Regions from separate parts of the Arthrobacter sp. ERGS1:01 genome, predicted to be linked through region 3. Evidence: riboswitches for the same ligand, from Rfam matches in the RefSeq annotation. Region 3 holds a riboswitch; each other region holds the start of a gene.

Region 1 (3,439 bases), 1.5 Mb from region 3:
CGAATCGTTGGCGGGCACCCAGCGGCCGGCGTCCACCACGTAGTCCCAGCCCAGGCCGTCCGCCAGGAGCGTCCGGATCCCGGCGATCAGCCTGTCCGCGTCCTCGAGCCGGGAACCCACGCCAAAGCTGGCCCGCAAGGAGCCCGACGGCAGGCCCAGGCGGCGCAGCAGGGGGTGGGCGCAGAACTTGCCGTCCCGCACGCCCACGCCGTGTTCGGCCGACAAATAGGCTGCCACGAGTCCGGCGTCGTAGCCCTCCACCGAGAAGTTCACGACGCCGATGCTGCCGGCGTTAGGGTAGGTGTCGGCGTCGCTGAACAGGTGATGCACCGTGACGCCGTCGGTCTCGGACAGTCCCGCCACCAGGTGGGAGCGCAACTGCTGTTCGTGGGCGTGCCATTCGTCGGCGTCGAGCCCGGCCAGCACCTGGGCGGCCCGGGCCAGGGTGGCGGCACCCAGGACGTTGGGGGAGCCGGCCTCGTGGCGGGCCGGGCCCTCGGTCCAGCGCACGGATTCCAGCCGGACGTCCTTCACGGCGCCGCCGCCGGCCAGGTGCGGGGTGCCGGCGTCGAGCCAGTCGGGCCGGCCCACCAGCACGCCGGAGCCGAACGGGGCGTAGAGCTTGTGGCCGGAGAACGCCAGGAAGTCGATCCCGTCGCGGGCCATGTCGATGCGCCGGTGCGGGGCGAGTTGGGCGGCGTCGACCACGATGCGGGCGCCGTACTGATGGGCCAGGGCGGCAAGCTCGGCAACGGGGAGAACCTCACCCGTCACATTGGATGCGCCGGTCACGGCCAGCAGCACCACGTTTCCGGCCCGCAGTTGTGTCTCCACACGGGACAGCGTCGAGGCAAGGCTCTGCCCGGCCACCACCGAGCGGTGCGGCAGGCCCTGCCATGGCAGCAGGTTGGCGTGGTGTTCGATGTCCAGGTACAGGACCTCGCCGTGGGCGTTGGAGACGCCTTCCGTGAAGCCGTTGCCGGCAAGCAGCGACTGCACGCAGCCGGCCAGCAGGTTCAGCGAATCGGTGGTGTTGCGGGTGAAGATGACGGTGTCATCGGCCCGGGCGCCCACAAAACCGGCCACGATGTGCCGGGCGTTTTCGTAGACGGAGGTGCTGACCTGGGAGGCGAAGCCCGCGCCGCGGTGGACGCTGGCGTAATACGGGAGCACCTCGGAGAGATGGGCGGCAACGTCCTCCACGGCCGGCGCCGAGGCGGCATAGTCAAGGTTGGCGTACCGGACGTGCCCGCCGTGAATCAACGGCGCGGCCAGCTCGCTGCCCACCACGGGCAGCAGGGGTTCGGCGGCGACGGGGGCTTTTTCAAGAATGGCAGAACTCATGAGGCTTCCTTAAAGGAAGGACTTCACGTGCGGCGCCGACGAAGGCGCCGGATGGGAAATCCGCGCTTGCCATGACCGCTCCGGCCTGGCCAGGTCGTCACCCGGGGCACCCCGCCGCGAAAGGAGGGTTGCCGGCCAGCAAACCGGGGTTTAGCGCTGGCACTCGTGACCTATGCAAAAAAGGCTAGCCGATTCGCCGCCTCCGCCATATTTATTACGTTGCTTAACGGCACGGCCGGAGTTAACCCGGCCGTGCCATGTCATCCCCTAGAGGAGGTCGTCCCAGCCCGGGTTCAGGCGGCGCAGCACATCCGTGTGCAGGATGGAGTTCGTGGCCAGGGCGTTGCCGCCAAAGGGGCCGTCCACGCCGTCGAGCGAGGTGAAGCGGCCGCCGGCCTCGGTGACGATCGGCACCAGGGCGGCCATGTCGTACAAGTTCAGTTCGGGCTCGCAGGCAATGTCCACGGCACCCTCGGCCACCATGCAGTACGACCAAAAATCGCCATAAGCGCGGGTGCGCCACACGTCGTCGGTCAGGCGCAGGAAATCGTCGCGGTTTCCGCGCTCGGCCCAGCCCGTCAGCGAGGAGTAGGAGAGCGAGGCGTCGGAAAGTTCGGAGACGTTGGAGACCCGGATGCGGGTGGCCGCGGCCAGCGACTTGCCCATGTAGGCGCCCGTGCCCTCGGCCGCCCACCAGCGCTTGCCCAGGGCGGGGGCGCTGACGACGCCGACCACGGGGCGTCCCTCATCCACCAGGGCGATCAGGGTGGCCCAGACGGGCACGCCGCGCACAAAGTTCTTGGTGCCGTCGATCGGGTCGATGATCCAGCGGCGCGAGCCGTGGCCGCTGCTGCCAAACTCCTCACCCAGCACGGCATCCCGGGGGCGGACCCGGGAAAGCTGGCTGCGAATCGACTCCTCGGCGGCCTTGTCCGCATCCGTCACCGGCGTCAGGTCCGGCTTGGTCTCAATCTTCAAATCCAGGGCCTTGAAGCGGGACATCGTCAGCGAATCGACGGTGTCGGCCAGGACGTGGGCCAGGCGGAGGTCGTCGTTGTACGTCTGGGGTGGGGTCGTCATATGCAACACGCTATCGGTAGTTGGGCGAATAGTGCGGATTGCCGGGAGCACCCCGCCGCAGACTAGTCGATCGTGCCGAGTTCCTTGGCCTCCGCGCGGCCCTCGGTGCGGTCGCTGGTGCCCAGAAGTCGGCGCAGTGACGCCAGCCGCGCCGGGCCCGCGTCGCCGGCGTGGCCGTCGGCCACCCACGGGTCCAGGCCGCAGTTGACGGCCGCGGAATCGTGCTTGCAGCCGCGTTCGCAGTCGTCGGTGCCCGGTTGAAGGTCGGGGAAGGCCTGCAGGATCCGGTCGGCGTCCACGTGGGCCAGGCCAAAGGAGCGGATGCCGGGAGTGTCGATGATCCACGAGCGCGGTTCGCCGTCCTGGAGCCGCAGCGCCAGGGCCGAGGAGGAGGTGTGCCGGCCGCGGCCCGTGACGGCGTTAACGCCGCCGGTGGCCCGCTGGGACCCGGTCAGTGCGTTGACCATGGTGGACTTTCCGACGCCGGAATGGCCCACCAGCACGCTGACCTTGCCGTCAAGGTATTCGCGGAGCTGTTCGACGGCGCCGCCGGCCAGGAGGGCGGAGTCGCCGTCGTTGCTGCGGGCGTCGATGGCGGACGCAGCGTCGGCCGCGCCCAGGGAGGCCGTGCGGCTGATGACCACGGTCATGTCCAGGTGTTCGTAGTTGGCCAGCAGCTCGGCCGGATCCTTGATGTCGGCCTTGGTGATCAGCAGGATCGGGGCGATCCCGGAGTCATAGGCGGCCACCAGGGCGCGGTCGATGAAGCCCGTGCGCGGTTCGGGGTTGGCGGCGGCCACCACGATGACCAATTGGTCGGCGTTGGCCACCACAACCCGCTCGATGGGATCGGTGTCGTCGGCACTGCGGCGCAGCAGTGTGCGGCGCGTCTCCACCCGCACCAGCCGTGCCAACGTGTCGGGGTTGCCGGTGGTGTCGCCGACCAGGGCTACGAAGTCGCCGGCCACCACGGGGGAGCGGCGCAGTTCGCGGGCGCGTGCTGCAATGAGGATCC
Region 2 (3,439 bases), 530 kb from region 3:
TTGCCGGAATTGTGGCCATCAAGAATTCCGCGGCCACCGGCGAGGCGCTGCTCATCTTTACCGTCATCATCATCGGAATTGGCTGGATTATTGAAGGCGTTTTGGCCATGGTGGAATCCGGCAAAGGCTCTTCCCGCACCTGGGCCATCCTGTTCGGCGCCATCAGCGTCATTGCCGGCGTCGTGATCCTGGCCGTCCCGGTGTGGTCGGCCCTGTGGCTGCTGACCATGACGGCCATCCTGCTGATCGTGCTGGGCCTGCTGGGCCTTGTGCGCGCCTTCACCTTTGGCCGCGGCGTGCTGACCCAGCTGGGCTGATGCGCTTGGGGAGGCACAAGGTTGGGGGTGCGGGTGGGGACTAAGCTCTAAGGCATGACTGTTTTGGTGTTTATTGATCCCGCGCGCCCGGATGGGCGCATCGCCGACGCCGACGCCCCCGTGCTGTTGGCCACCGATCAGGGCGTCACCCGCGGCGACGGCATCTTTGAATCCCTGCTGGCCGTCAACGGCGCACCCCGCAAGGTCCAGGCGCACCTTGACCGGCTCGCCACCTCCGCGCGCACCATGAGCCTGGACCTCCCCGCGGACGACGCCTGGCTCCGCGCCATCGCGACGGCCGTGGCCACCTTTGAAACCGCCTCGCCGCAGCAACCGGACGAGCACGGCAACACCAACGTCATCTTGAAACTGATCGTCACGCGCGGTCCCGAGGGTGCCAACTCCCCCACCGCGTGGGTGCAGGCGTCGCCCGTGCCGGCGCTGCTGGCCGAGCAACGCGCCAAGGGCCTTGATGTGATCCTGCTGGACCGCGGCTACGACAGCACCGTCGCCGCCCGGGCGCCGTGGCTCCTGCTGGGCGCCAAGACGCTCTCCTACGCCGTCAACATGGCCGCCCTCCGGCACGCCCACGAGCAGGGCGCCGACGACGTCATCTTCACCAGCAGCGACGGCCACGTGCTGGAGGGGCCGACGTCGTCAGTCCTGTTGGCGCACATCAAGGACGACGACGGCACGCCCGTCAAGCGCCTCATCACGCCGAACCTGGACAGCGGGATCCTGCCCGGCACCACGCAGGGCGCGTTGTTTGCCGCAGCCAGGGACGCCGGCTGGGAGCTGGGCTACGGACCGCTGCTGCCGGCGGATCTGCTCGACGCCGACGCCGTATGGCTTATTTCGAGCATCCGGCTGCTGGCGCCCGTCACTACGATCGACGGCGCCGAAATCGGCACGGCCGGTGTCAGGGCCGCCCTGACCGCCGAGCTGGCGGCCCTGCTGGCCCAAACCCACTAGGCGTCGAAGGCCCGCTACGAGACGGCCGCGCTCCGGCGCTGCGCGGAGTGGGCGGGTGTCACGGGCGGCACCAGGGGGTGGAGCTTGTTGCCGAGCAGGATCAGCACCGTGCTGGTGGCAATGAACGCGACCGCAATGAGCACGCAGGTCACCGCGACTGAGCCGTAGCCGCCGTTGGCCGGGTTCAGGAACGGGTACGCGTACCAGTTGATGGCCGCGCCGCGGATCAGCGAGTAGGCAAGGTACGCCAGGGGGAAGACCACGGCGACGCCGAGCCGGCTCAGCGGGATCCTCAGGCGCGGGGACTGGACCAGCCAGTCCAGCACCACGGCAATGGGCATCACGTAGTGCATCCACGTGTTGATCCACGGCAGCAGCGAGCCGAGGTCGACGTTGCGCAGCAGGGCGCTGAAGACGATCCCCACCAGGGCCATGCAGACCACCGACACGCAGCGCAGCACCTGCCACAGCGGGCCCAGTTCCTTCCCGCGCCAGATCAGCACGGCCTCCACCATGAGCACTACGGCGGCCAGCAAATTCCCCAGGTTCGTGAAGTAGCTGAAGAAGTTCACCACCGGGAAACCATTTGAAATGTGGATGCTTAGCTGGGTGCCCATGGCGATCAGGGTGACGGCACCGAGCAGGAATCGCAGGGCGGCAAGGGTGCGGCGTGTTGTCATGGCAACATCCTGCCATTGCGAGTACCCGAAATGCGTATTTGAAATGTAAATGCAGCCTGTCATGTTGCGCCACATTCTCCGTCATGGTTGCCCGCCGGGCGCTGGGGATGTGTTATTTTTCAAGTGAGTAACGAGTTCCAGCGCCAAGCCCTGACTTGCTGGACGGCAACCCTCTTTTCGGCGGGGTGCCTCAGGTGACTACTCGGCAAACCCGGCGACCAGCGGCCGCGGCTTGCAAGCGAGACATGCGCCTCTTTTGCTCCCTCCGTGTTGGCTGCGGAGGGCACGGAACGAGCACCCGCTTGCAGGGCCGTCCGCCTGCACTTGAGGAGTACACATGTCCGCAGAAGATTCCCCCTGGCCTACCGGCTCATCACCGGCCCCGACGACCGCTCCTTTTGTGAACGGATCTCCGCCGCCCTCGCCGAGGGCTATGTGCTGCACGGCAACCCGGCCGTCACGTTCAACGGCACCTCGGTGATCTGCGCGCAGGCCGTGATCCTCCCGGCAGCCGTGGCCACCTCCGACGCCGCCGTCGCCGACGCCGTGGACGCGCTGGATGCCGATCTTGAGTTCGACGGCGAGGGAATCGCGTGAGCTACGCCGGGGACCTCGCCCCCGAAACCGCCTGGGAAAAACTCGCCAACGGCGCCGTGCTGGTGGACGTGCGCACCGAGGGCGAATGGGCGCACATCGGCGTCCCGGACGTATCCGCATTGGGCACGGAGCCGGTCTTCATCCAGTGGAACCTCGCCTCCGGCGCCCCGAACCCGGCGTTCCTTGAGGAATTGGCCGCCGCCGTTCCGGCCGAAAAACCATTGGTGGTGCTGTGCCGCTCCGGCGCCCGGTCCATCGCGGCGGCCGAGGCCGCCACGGCCGCCGGCTACACGGCGTTCAACGTCCTTGAGGGTTTTGAGGGCGTCCCGGACTCCTACGGCGACCGCGTGGTCAACGGCTGGAAGAACCGCAAGCTGCCCTGGAAATAACGCCCGCCGGCGCCCCCTCCACACCACCATCAGCGAAAGCTAAGGAAACACAAGCACTTGAGCAACTTTAATGAGCACGCCGCCAGCTGGGCCGAGGACACCCAGGCCGTCCGGGGCGGGCTGGACCGCAGCAACTTCCAGGAGACCTCCGAGGCCCTGTTCCTGAACTCCGGCTTCGTCTACGAATCCGCCGAGGCCGCCGAGCAGGCCTTCACGGGCGAGGTGGACCGCTTCGTCTACTCCCGCTATGGCAACCCCACGGTGGCCACGTTCCAGGAGCGGCTGCGCCTGCTCGAGGGCACCGAAGCCTGCTTCGCAACGGCGTCGGGCATGTCCGCCGTCTTCACTGCCCTCGGCGCGCTGCTGGCCGCCGGGGACCGCGTGGTGGCGTCCCGGTCGCTGTTCGGCTCCTGCTTCGTGATCCTGAACGAACTGCTCCCCCGCTGGGGCGTGGAGACCGTGTTCGTGGACGGCCCGGACCTGG
Region 3 (3,439 bases):
CGACGTCCACGGGCGCCTACGCCACCATCTTCGTGGTGCTGTTTGGCTGGGAGCGCTGGCTGGCCATCGCGGTGGGCGGCGCCATTGTGCTGGTCTACTCCACGATTGGCGGCATGTGGTCCATCACCCTGGCCGACCAGGTCCAGTTCATCATCAAGACCGTGGGCATCTTCTTCCTCATGCTCCCCTTCACCTTCAACGCCGCCGGCGGCTTGGACGGCATCAAGTCCCGCCTCGACGCGAGCTTCTTCCAGTGGGACGGGATCGGCGTCAGCACCATCGTGACGTTCTTCGTGGTCTACACGCTGGGCATCCTGATCGGCCAGGACATCTGGCAGCGCGTCTTCACCGCCAAGAACCCCACGGTGGCCCGCTGGGGCGGCTCCACGGCCGGCATCTACTGCATCCTGTACGGTGTGGCCGGCGCCCTGATCGGCCTCGCCGCCCGCGTGGCACTGCCGCACATTGACGTTGCCTCACTCGGCAAGGACGCCGTCTACGCCGAGGTGGCCACCAACATCCTGCCCATCGGCATCGGCGGCCTGGTCATGGCCGCCGCCGTGGCCGCCATGATGTCCACCGCCTCCGGCGCCTTGATCGCCGCCGCCACCGTGGCCCGCGCCGACGTGGTCCCGTTCGTGGCCAGCTGGTTCGGCAAGAAGATCGACAACTCCGACTCCTCCAACCCCGAGCACGACATCAAGGGCAACCGCATGTACGTGCTGGGCCTGGGCCTGCTGGTGGTGCTGATTTCCATCCTCGCCTCCGACGTCGTGTTTGCCCTGACCGTGGCCTACGACATCCTGGTGGGCGGCCTGCTCGTGGCCATCATCGGCGGCCTTGTCTGGAAGCGCGGCACGGGACTGGGCGCTGCCTGGTCCATGGCCGCCGGTTGCGCGGTCACCCTGGGCCTGCTGGTCCTCTACGGCACCGGCGTGCTGCACAGCCTCGACCCGTTCAACGACGGCATCTACGCCAACGAACCCATCTACTTCGGCCTGGCCGCCTCCCTGGTGGTCTACGTAGTAGTGTCGCTGCTGAGCCCGCCCACCCCGGCCCACATCCGCAAGGGCTGGGACGACCGCCTGGCCGCTGCGGCCACGGACTCCAACGCCGACGACATCAAGTCAGTCGTCAACGGCTAACCAGGCACACGCCCCCGTGCGGTGGAGCCACATTTTTGGGCCCACAGCCGCGAGGGGCCCGCTGCGAGCTTGCGAGCAGTGGGAGCGGCTGGGGCGGTGGTTTGCGTAATTTATTACGCAAACCACCGCCCACGCGCTTTAAGGCAGTAGCCTTGTGAGCAGCTTCAAGAGATGCGGCGCCAAGCTCCGACTGGCCGCACGCCAACCCCATGTTCGCAGGGTGGCTCGGATGAGGAAGTGACCAGCGGTGACTGGATCCGCGGGTAAGAGCACTCCCAAAGGCCTTGATGATGACTGTCCTTTCCGTTAACCGCACCCGCCGCACCTCCCCCGCGCCCGCCGCAGCAGCCCCTGCCGCACCCGGCATTCCCGTGCTGCCCGCCGTGGACGCCAACCTTGGCACGGTCGCCTTCCACACCCCTGCCGGGCACCACGCCTACTGGTCCGCCGAGCCCGCCCAGCTCCTCGACGCCCTCGCGCAGGCCGTGCGCCCGGCCCGTTGGATCCCGGAAATCGGCACCCTGGTGGTCACCGTGGCGCAGACCGGAGTCCGCTCCGGCCGGGGCCTCGGCTTCAAACTCCAGCGGTTCTAAGCGACCGCGAAAATGCGGTGCGCCGAAACTTTTTCCCAAGGAGTACCGGCCGAAAAACCGCGCCGATTCGCGCTACAGTGAGGGCTGACTTGAGGAGATCCCATCATGCCCGAGCGTGTACCCACCCCCGCTGAAATCAAGCGGTGGCGACAATATTTGGCCGATGAACGGGCCGAAGCGTCCGTCTACCGTGATCTTGCCCAACGCCGCGACGGCGAGGAAAAAGCCATCCTGCTGGCCCTGGCCCAGGCCGAAGGCCGGCACGAACAGCACTGGCTGAACCTGCTCGGCGAACATGCCGACCATGCCGTGCACCCTTCGGCCCGCAACCGGCTGTTGGGCCTGCTGGCCCGCCGCTTCGGCTCCGTCTTTGTGCTGGCCCTGGCGCAGCGCTCCGAATCCCGCTCCCCCTACGCGTCCGACGTCGACGCCACCGATGCGATGGCCGCCGACGAGGCGATCCATGAGGAAGTGGTCCGCGGGCTTGCCACGCGCGGGCGCAACCGGCTCTCCGGTTCGTTCCGGGCCGCCGTCTTTGGCGCCAACGACGGCCTGGTCAGCAACCTGTCCCTGGTGATGGGTATGGCGGCCACCGGCGTGGGCAGCCAGGTGGTCCTGTTCAGCGGCATCGCCGGGCTCCTGGCCGGGGCGTTGTCCATGGGTGCCGGGGAGTTTGTTTCCGTCCGGTCCCAGCGCGAACTGCTCGACGCCTCCCTCCCCACCCAGGTCACGCTGTCCGCGGCACCGTCCTTGGACCTCGAGAACAACGAACTGGTGCTGGTCTACCTGGCCCGCGGCATGTCCCGTGAAACGGCCGAGCACCGGGCAGCCGAACGCATGGGCCAGTTCACCTGCGACTGCGACCCCAGCCTGTCCCTGCAGCCGGACAAGTTCGAGGAAGCCGACGACCACGAAACCCTGGGCACCGCCTGGGGTGCGGCAAGCTCCAGCTTCTGCTTCTTCGCCTCCGGCGCCATCATCCCCATCCTGCCGTTCCTGTTCGGCATGACGGGCATCGGCGCCCTGGCATTGTCCTGCGCCCTGGTGGGCCTGACGCTCATGGGCACGGGCGCCGTCGTCGGCCTGCTCTCCGGGGCATCACCGCTGTGGCGTGGCCTGCGCCAGCTGGGCATCGGCATGGGTGCAGCCGCGGCCACCTACGTGCTGGGCCTGCTGTTCGGATCGGTCATCGGCTAGCAGCTACTGCAACAGGGTGGGCCGGGAGGCGAGCACCGCGCACGCCTCGTCGACGGTTTCGACGACGTGCACATTCGCCGCCATGGCCCGGCCCCGCCCCAGCGCCGCCAACAGCGGTTGCACGGGCAATTCCTGCTCCCAATGCGTCCTGCCCACCAGGATCATCGGGGTGACGGCGCCGTCGGCCGCGTAATAGTTCTCGCAGGCGTCCTGGAAGATCTCCTGCACCGTGCCGGCCGCGCCGGGCAGGAAGATGATCCCGCCATTGGAGCGTGCCAGCAGGACCGCCTCCCGGATGGAGTTCGCAAAGTACTTGGCGATGTGGGTGGCGAACACATTGGGCGGTTCGTGGCCGTAGAACCAGGTGGGGATGCCGATGCTCGGCGCACCCGACGGATACCCGGCCAGGACCGCCTGCGCCGCACGGGCCCATTCGGTGATCGAGGGCCGGAAACCGGGCACGGCACCCAGGGTGGCCAGCGCGCCGTCCAGGGCGTCGTCGTC
Region 4 (3,439 bases), 470 kb from region 3:
ACGCGGCGGCCCGGGCCCGCGCCGGCTACGAAAACGCCGTGGCGCACTCGCTCGGCATTGCCGAATCCGGCCGGTCTGCCGACACCTGGCTCATGACCGGTGCCCGGCTGGCCTGGCGCACCCGCATCCTGACCCGGCTGTCCGTGGACCTGCGCGTGCGCCTGTTCCAGGCCGCCGAGGAGGAATCCGTGCGCGTCTTTGCCGCCAACCTGCGCGACGTGCTGCTGGCAGCACCCGCCGGAAACCGGGCCACACTGGGCCTTGACCCGGGCCTGCGCACGGGCGTGAAGGTGGCCGTGGTGGACGGTACCGGACAGGTCACCGCCACCGACACCATCTACCCGCACGCCCCCGCCCGCCGCTGGAATGAATCCCTGGCCACGCTCGTGGAACTGGCCCGCAGGCACAAGGTGGAGCTCGTGGCCATCGGCAACGGCACGGCCAGCCGGGAGACCGACAAACTGGCCGCCGAACTCCTGGCCGAGCTCAAGCGCCTCGATCCGTCCGTGCCGGTGGCCAAGTTGGTGGTCTCCGAGGCGGGCGCCTCCGTCTACTCGGCGTCGGCGCTTGCCGGTGCCGAACTGCCCGGCATGGACGTTTCGCTGCGCGGCGCCGTCTCCATTGCCCGCCGCCTCCAGGACCCGCTCGCAGAACTCGTCAAGATCGATCCGAAGTCGATCGGCGTGGGCCAGTACCAGCACGACCTCACCCCGGCCAAGCTGGAACGCTCCCTTGACGCCGTCGTCGAGGACTGCGTGAACGCCGTGGGCGTGGACCTGAACACTGCGTCGCCGGCGCTGCTGGCCAGGGTGGCCGGCGTCGGGCCGTTGCTGAGCGAAAACATCGTGGCGCACCGCAACGAACACGGCCCGTTCGGCAAGCGCCGCGAACTGCTCAAGGTGGCCCGACTGGGTCCCAAGGCGTACGAGCAATGCGCCGGCTTCCTGCGCATCACCGGGGGAGCGGAGCCGCTGGATGCCTCCAGTGTCCACCCCGAGGCGTACGGGGTGGCCCGGAAGATCCTCGCCGCCGCGGGGGCCGCGCCGGCCGAAATCTCCGGCGGCGTGGGCGCCGTGGCCGGCCTGAACCCGGCCGACTTCGTGGACGGCTCATTCGGCCTGCCCACCGTCAAGGACATCGTGGCCGAGCTGCAAAAGCCCGGCCGGGACCCGCGCCCCCGCTTCGAAACGGCGTCATTCACCGACGGCATCGAGAAAATCACCGACCTGCGCCCCGGCATGATCCTGGAGGGCACCGTCTCCAACGTGGCCGCCTTTGGCGCGTTCGTGGACATCGGCGTGCACCAGGACGGTCTGGTCCACGTCTCAGCCATGAGCAACAACTTCGTCTCCGACCCGCACTCCGTGGTCAAGTCCGGCCAGGTGGTGCGCGTGAAGGTCCTGGAGGTGGAGCCCGAGCGCAAGCGCATCTCCCTCACCCTGCGCCTGGATGACGAGGCCGCAAGCCCCGGGAACGACGCCGGCTCCCGAGCCCCGGGACGCAAGCCGGGGAAGCCCGTGGAGGAGCCGCGCGAAGGCCGGCGACCCGGACAAGACCGGTCTCGACAAGACCGGTCTCGACAAGCCCGACCGGCAGGCGGACAGTCGCGAACTCCGCAGGCGGCACCCGCACCGGCCAACACGGCCATGGCCGAGGCGCTGCGCCGCGCGGGACTGGGAAAGAAGGGCTAGGCGTCTATCGAGGGGGAAATGGCGCATCTTCGGCTGGAAGTTCGACATTTTCCCCTCTTGGACTGCATTTTCAAGCACTTCTTCGGCAGAAGTCATAAAGCCGTCACAATCTTGCACGGGCGGCGGGGTATCTCCCACACTGGAAACAGGTCATGAGTGTCAGCGACAAGCCCCGGCTCGCTGACCGGCAACCCTCCACCGCGGTGGGGTGCCCCGGGTGAAGACCTGGCACTGGGCCGTCCGGCCGCAGTGCAAGCGCGGGCCGCAGCGACAGCAGGCCCACCCGTCGATGACCGACGCATGGTGGGCCTTGTCATTGCCGGCCTCTAGTGTGAAGGAATCTTCCCATGAACAATGCCTGGTCCTTTGAAACCCGCCAGATCCATGTAGGCCAGGAGCCCGATGCCGCCACCGGTGCGCGGGCCCTGCCGATCTACCAGACCTCATCCTTCGTGTTCCCGTCGGCCGAAAGCGCCGCCGCACGCTTCGCCCTGGCCGAGCTGGAACCCATCTACACCCGCATCGGCAACCCCACGCAGGACGCCGTGGAACAGCGGATCGCCAGCCTCGAAGGCGGTGTGGCCGCCCTGCTGCTGTCCTCCGGCCAGGCCGCCACCACGTTCGCCATCCTGAACCTGGCCCAGGCCGGGGACCACATCGTCTCCAGCCCCAGCATCTACGGCGGCACCTACAACCTGCTGGCGCACAGCCTCAAGCGTCTGGGCATCGAGGTCACGTTCGTCGCCGACCCCGACAACCTGGACGAATGGCGCGCCGCCGTCCGCCCCAACACCAAGGCATTCTTCGGCGAAGTGGTCTCCAACCCGCGCCAGGACGTGCTGGACCTGGAAAACATCAGCGCGATCGCCCACGAGGCCGGCGTGCCGCTGCTCGTGGACAACACCCTGGCCACCCCGTACCTGATCCGCCCGCTGGAATGGGGCGCGGACATCGTCATCCACTCCGCCACCAAGTACCTGGGCGGCCACGGCAGCGCGATTGCCGGCGTGATCGTCGACGGCGGCAAGTTCGACTTCGCGGCCGATCCGGAGAAGTTCCCCGGCTTCAACACCCCCGACGTGACTTACAACGGCCTGGTCTACGCCCGTGACCTTGGCGTCGGCAGCGCGCTGGGCGCCAACCTCGCCTACATCCTCAAGGCCCGCGTTCAGCTCCTGCGTGACCTCGGCTCCGCCGTCGCCCCCTTCAACGCGTTCCTGATCGCCCAGGGCATCGAGACGCTGAGCCTGCGCGTGGACCGCCACGTCAGCAACGCCGTCGCCGTCGCCACCTGGCTGGAGGAAAACGAGAACGTCGAGGCCGTGGCCTACGCCGGGATCCCGTCCAGCCCGTGGTTTGAGCGCGGCCGCAAGTACGGCCCCAAGGGCACCGGCGCCGTCATCGCCTTCGACATCAAGGGCGGTGCCGAGGCCGGCAAGCGCTTCGTGGACGGCCTGGAACTGCACTCGCACGTTGCCAACATCGGCGACGTCCGCTCGCTGGTGATCCACCCGGCATCCACCACGCACGCCCAGCTGTCCCCGGAGGAGCAGCTCGCAGCAGGTGTCCGCCCGGGCCTGGTGCGCCTGTCCGTGGGCCTCGAAGGCATCGAGGACATCCTGGCCGACCTCGAAGCCGGGTTCCGCGCAGCAAAATCGGCGTGACCCCCGTGGGCCTGACAGCAGCGGAGCGGGACGTGTTTTCCCCAGACATTGAAACAGGCGGCCCCGAACCGGTAGGTGAGGAAT

The links. Region 3 has a riboswitch for S-adenosylmethionine ahead of AL755_RS04860 (hypothetical protein). Riboswitches for the same ligand answer to the same signal wherever they lie in the genome.
Region 1: another riboswitch for S-adenosylmethionine. It lies ahead of AL755_RS16145 (aminotransferase class V-fold PLP-dependent enzyme); the one in region 3 lies ahead of AL755_RS04860 (hypothetical protein).
Region 2: another riboswitch for S-adenosylmethionine. It lies ahead of AL755_RS20625 (DUF1737 domain-containing protein); the one in region 3 lies ahead of AL755_RS04860 (hypothetical protein).
Region 4: another riboswitch for S-adenosylmethionine. It lies ahead of AL755_RS06790 (bifunctional o-acetylhomoserine/o-acetylserine sulfhydrylase); the one in region 3 lies ahead of AL755_RS04860 (hypothetical protein).

What each region holds. Positions count from the first base shown of each region.
Region 1 is NZ_CP012479.1:2,689,888-2,693,326, reverse strand. Features, by position in the region: gene AL755_RS16145 (aminotransferase class V-fold PLP-dependent enzyme) at 1-1,344, opposite strand, end outside; SAM riboswitch class IV at 1,402-1,515, opposite strand; gene hisN (histidinol-phosphatase) at 1,612-2,424, opposite strand; gene rsgA (ribosome small subunit-dependent GTPase A) at 2,487-3,439, opposite strand, start outside.
Region 2 is NZ_CP012479.1:3,682,343-3,685,781, forward strand. Features, by position in the region: gene AL755_RS20610 (HdeD family acid-resistance protein) at 1-317, shown strand, start outside; gene AL755_RS20615 (aminodeoxychorismate lyase) at 372-1,289, shown strand; gene AL755_RS20620 (Pr6Pr family membrane protein) at 1,304-1,969, opposite strand; SAM riboswitch class IV at 2,096-2,216, shown strand; gene AL755_RS20625 (DUF1737 domain-containing protein) at 2,294-2,566, shown strand; gene AL755_RS20630 (rhodanese-like domain-containing protein) at 2,563-2,955, shown strand; gene AL755_RS20635 (O-succinylhomoserine sulfhydrylase) at 3,013-3,439, shown strand, end outside.
Region 3 is NZ_CP012479.1:184,772-188,210, reverse strand. Features, by position in the region: gene AL755_RS04865 (sodium:solute symporter) at 1-1,145, shown strand, start outside; SAM riboswitch class IV at 1,308-1,421, shown strand; gene AL755_RS04860 (hypothetical protein) at 1,436-1,738, shown strand; gene AL755_RS04855 (VIT1/CCC1 transporter family protein) at 1,844-2,935, shown strand; gene AL755_RS04850 (LOG family protein) at 2,939-3,439, opposite strand, start outside.
Region 4 is NZ_CP012479.1:656,400-659,838, forward strand. Features, by position in the region: gene AL755_RS06785 (Tex family protein) at 1-1,691, shown strand, start outside; SAM riboswitch class IV at 1,840-1,955, shown strand; gene AL755_RS06790 (bifunctional o-acetylhomoserine/o-acetylserine sulfhydrylase) at 2,039-3,355, shown strand.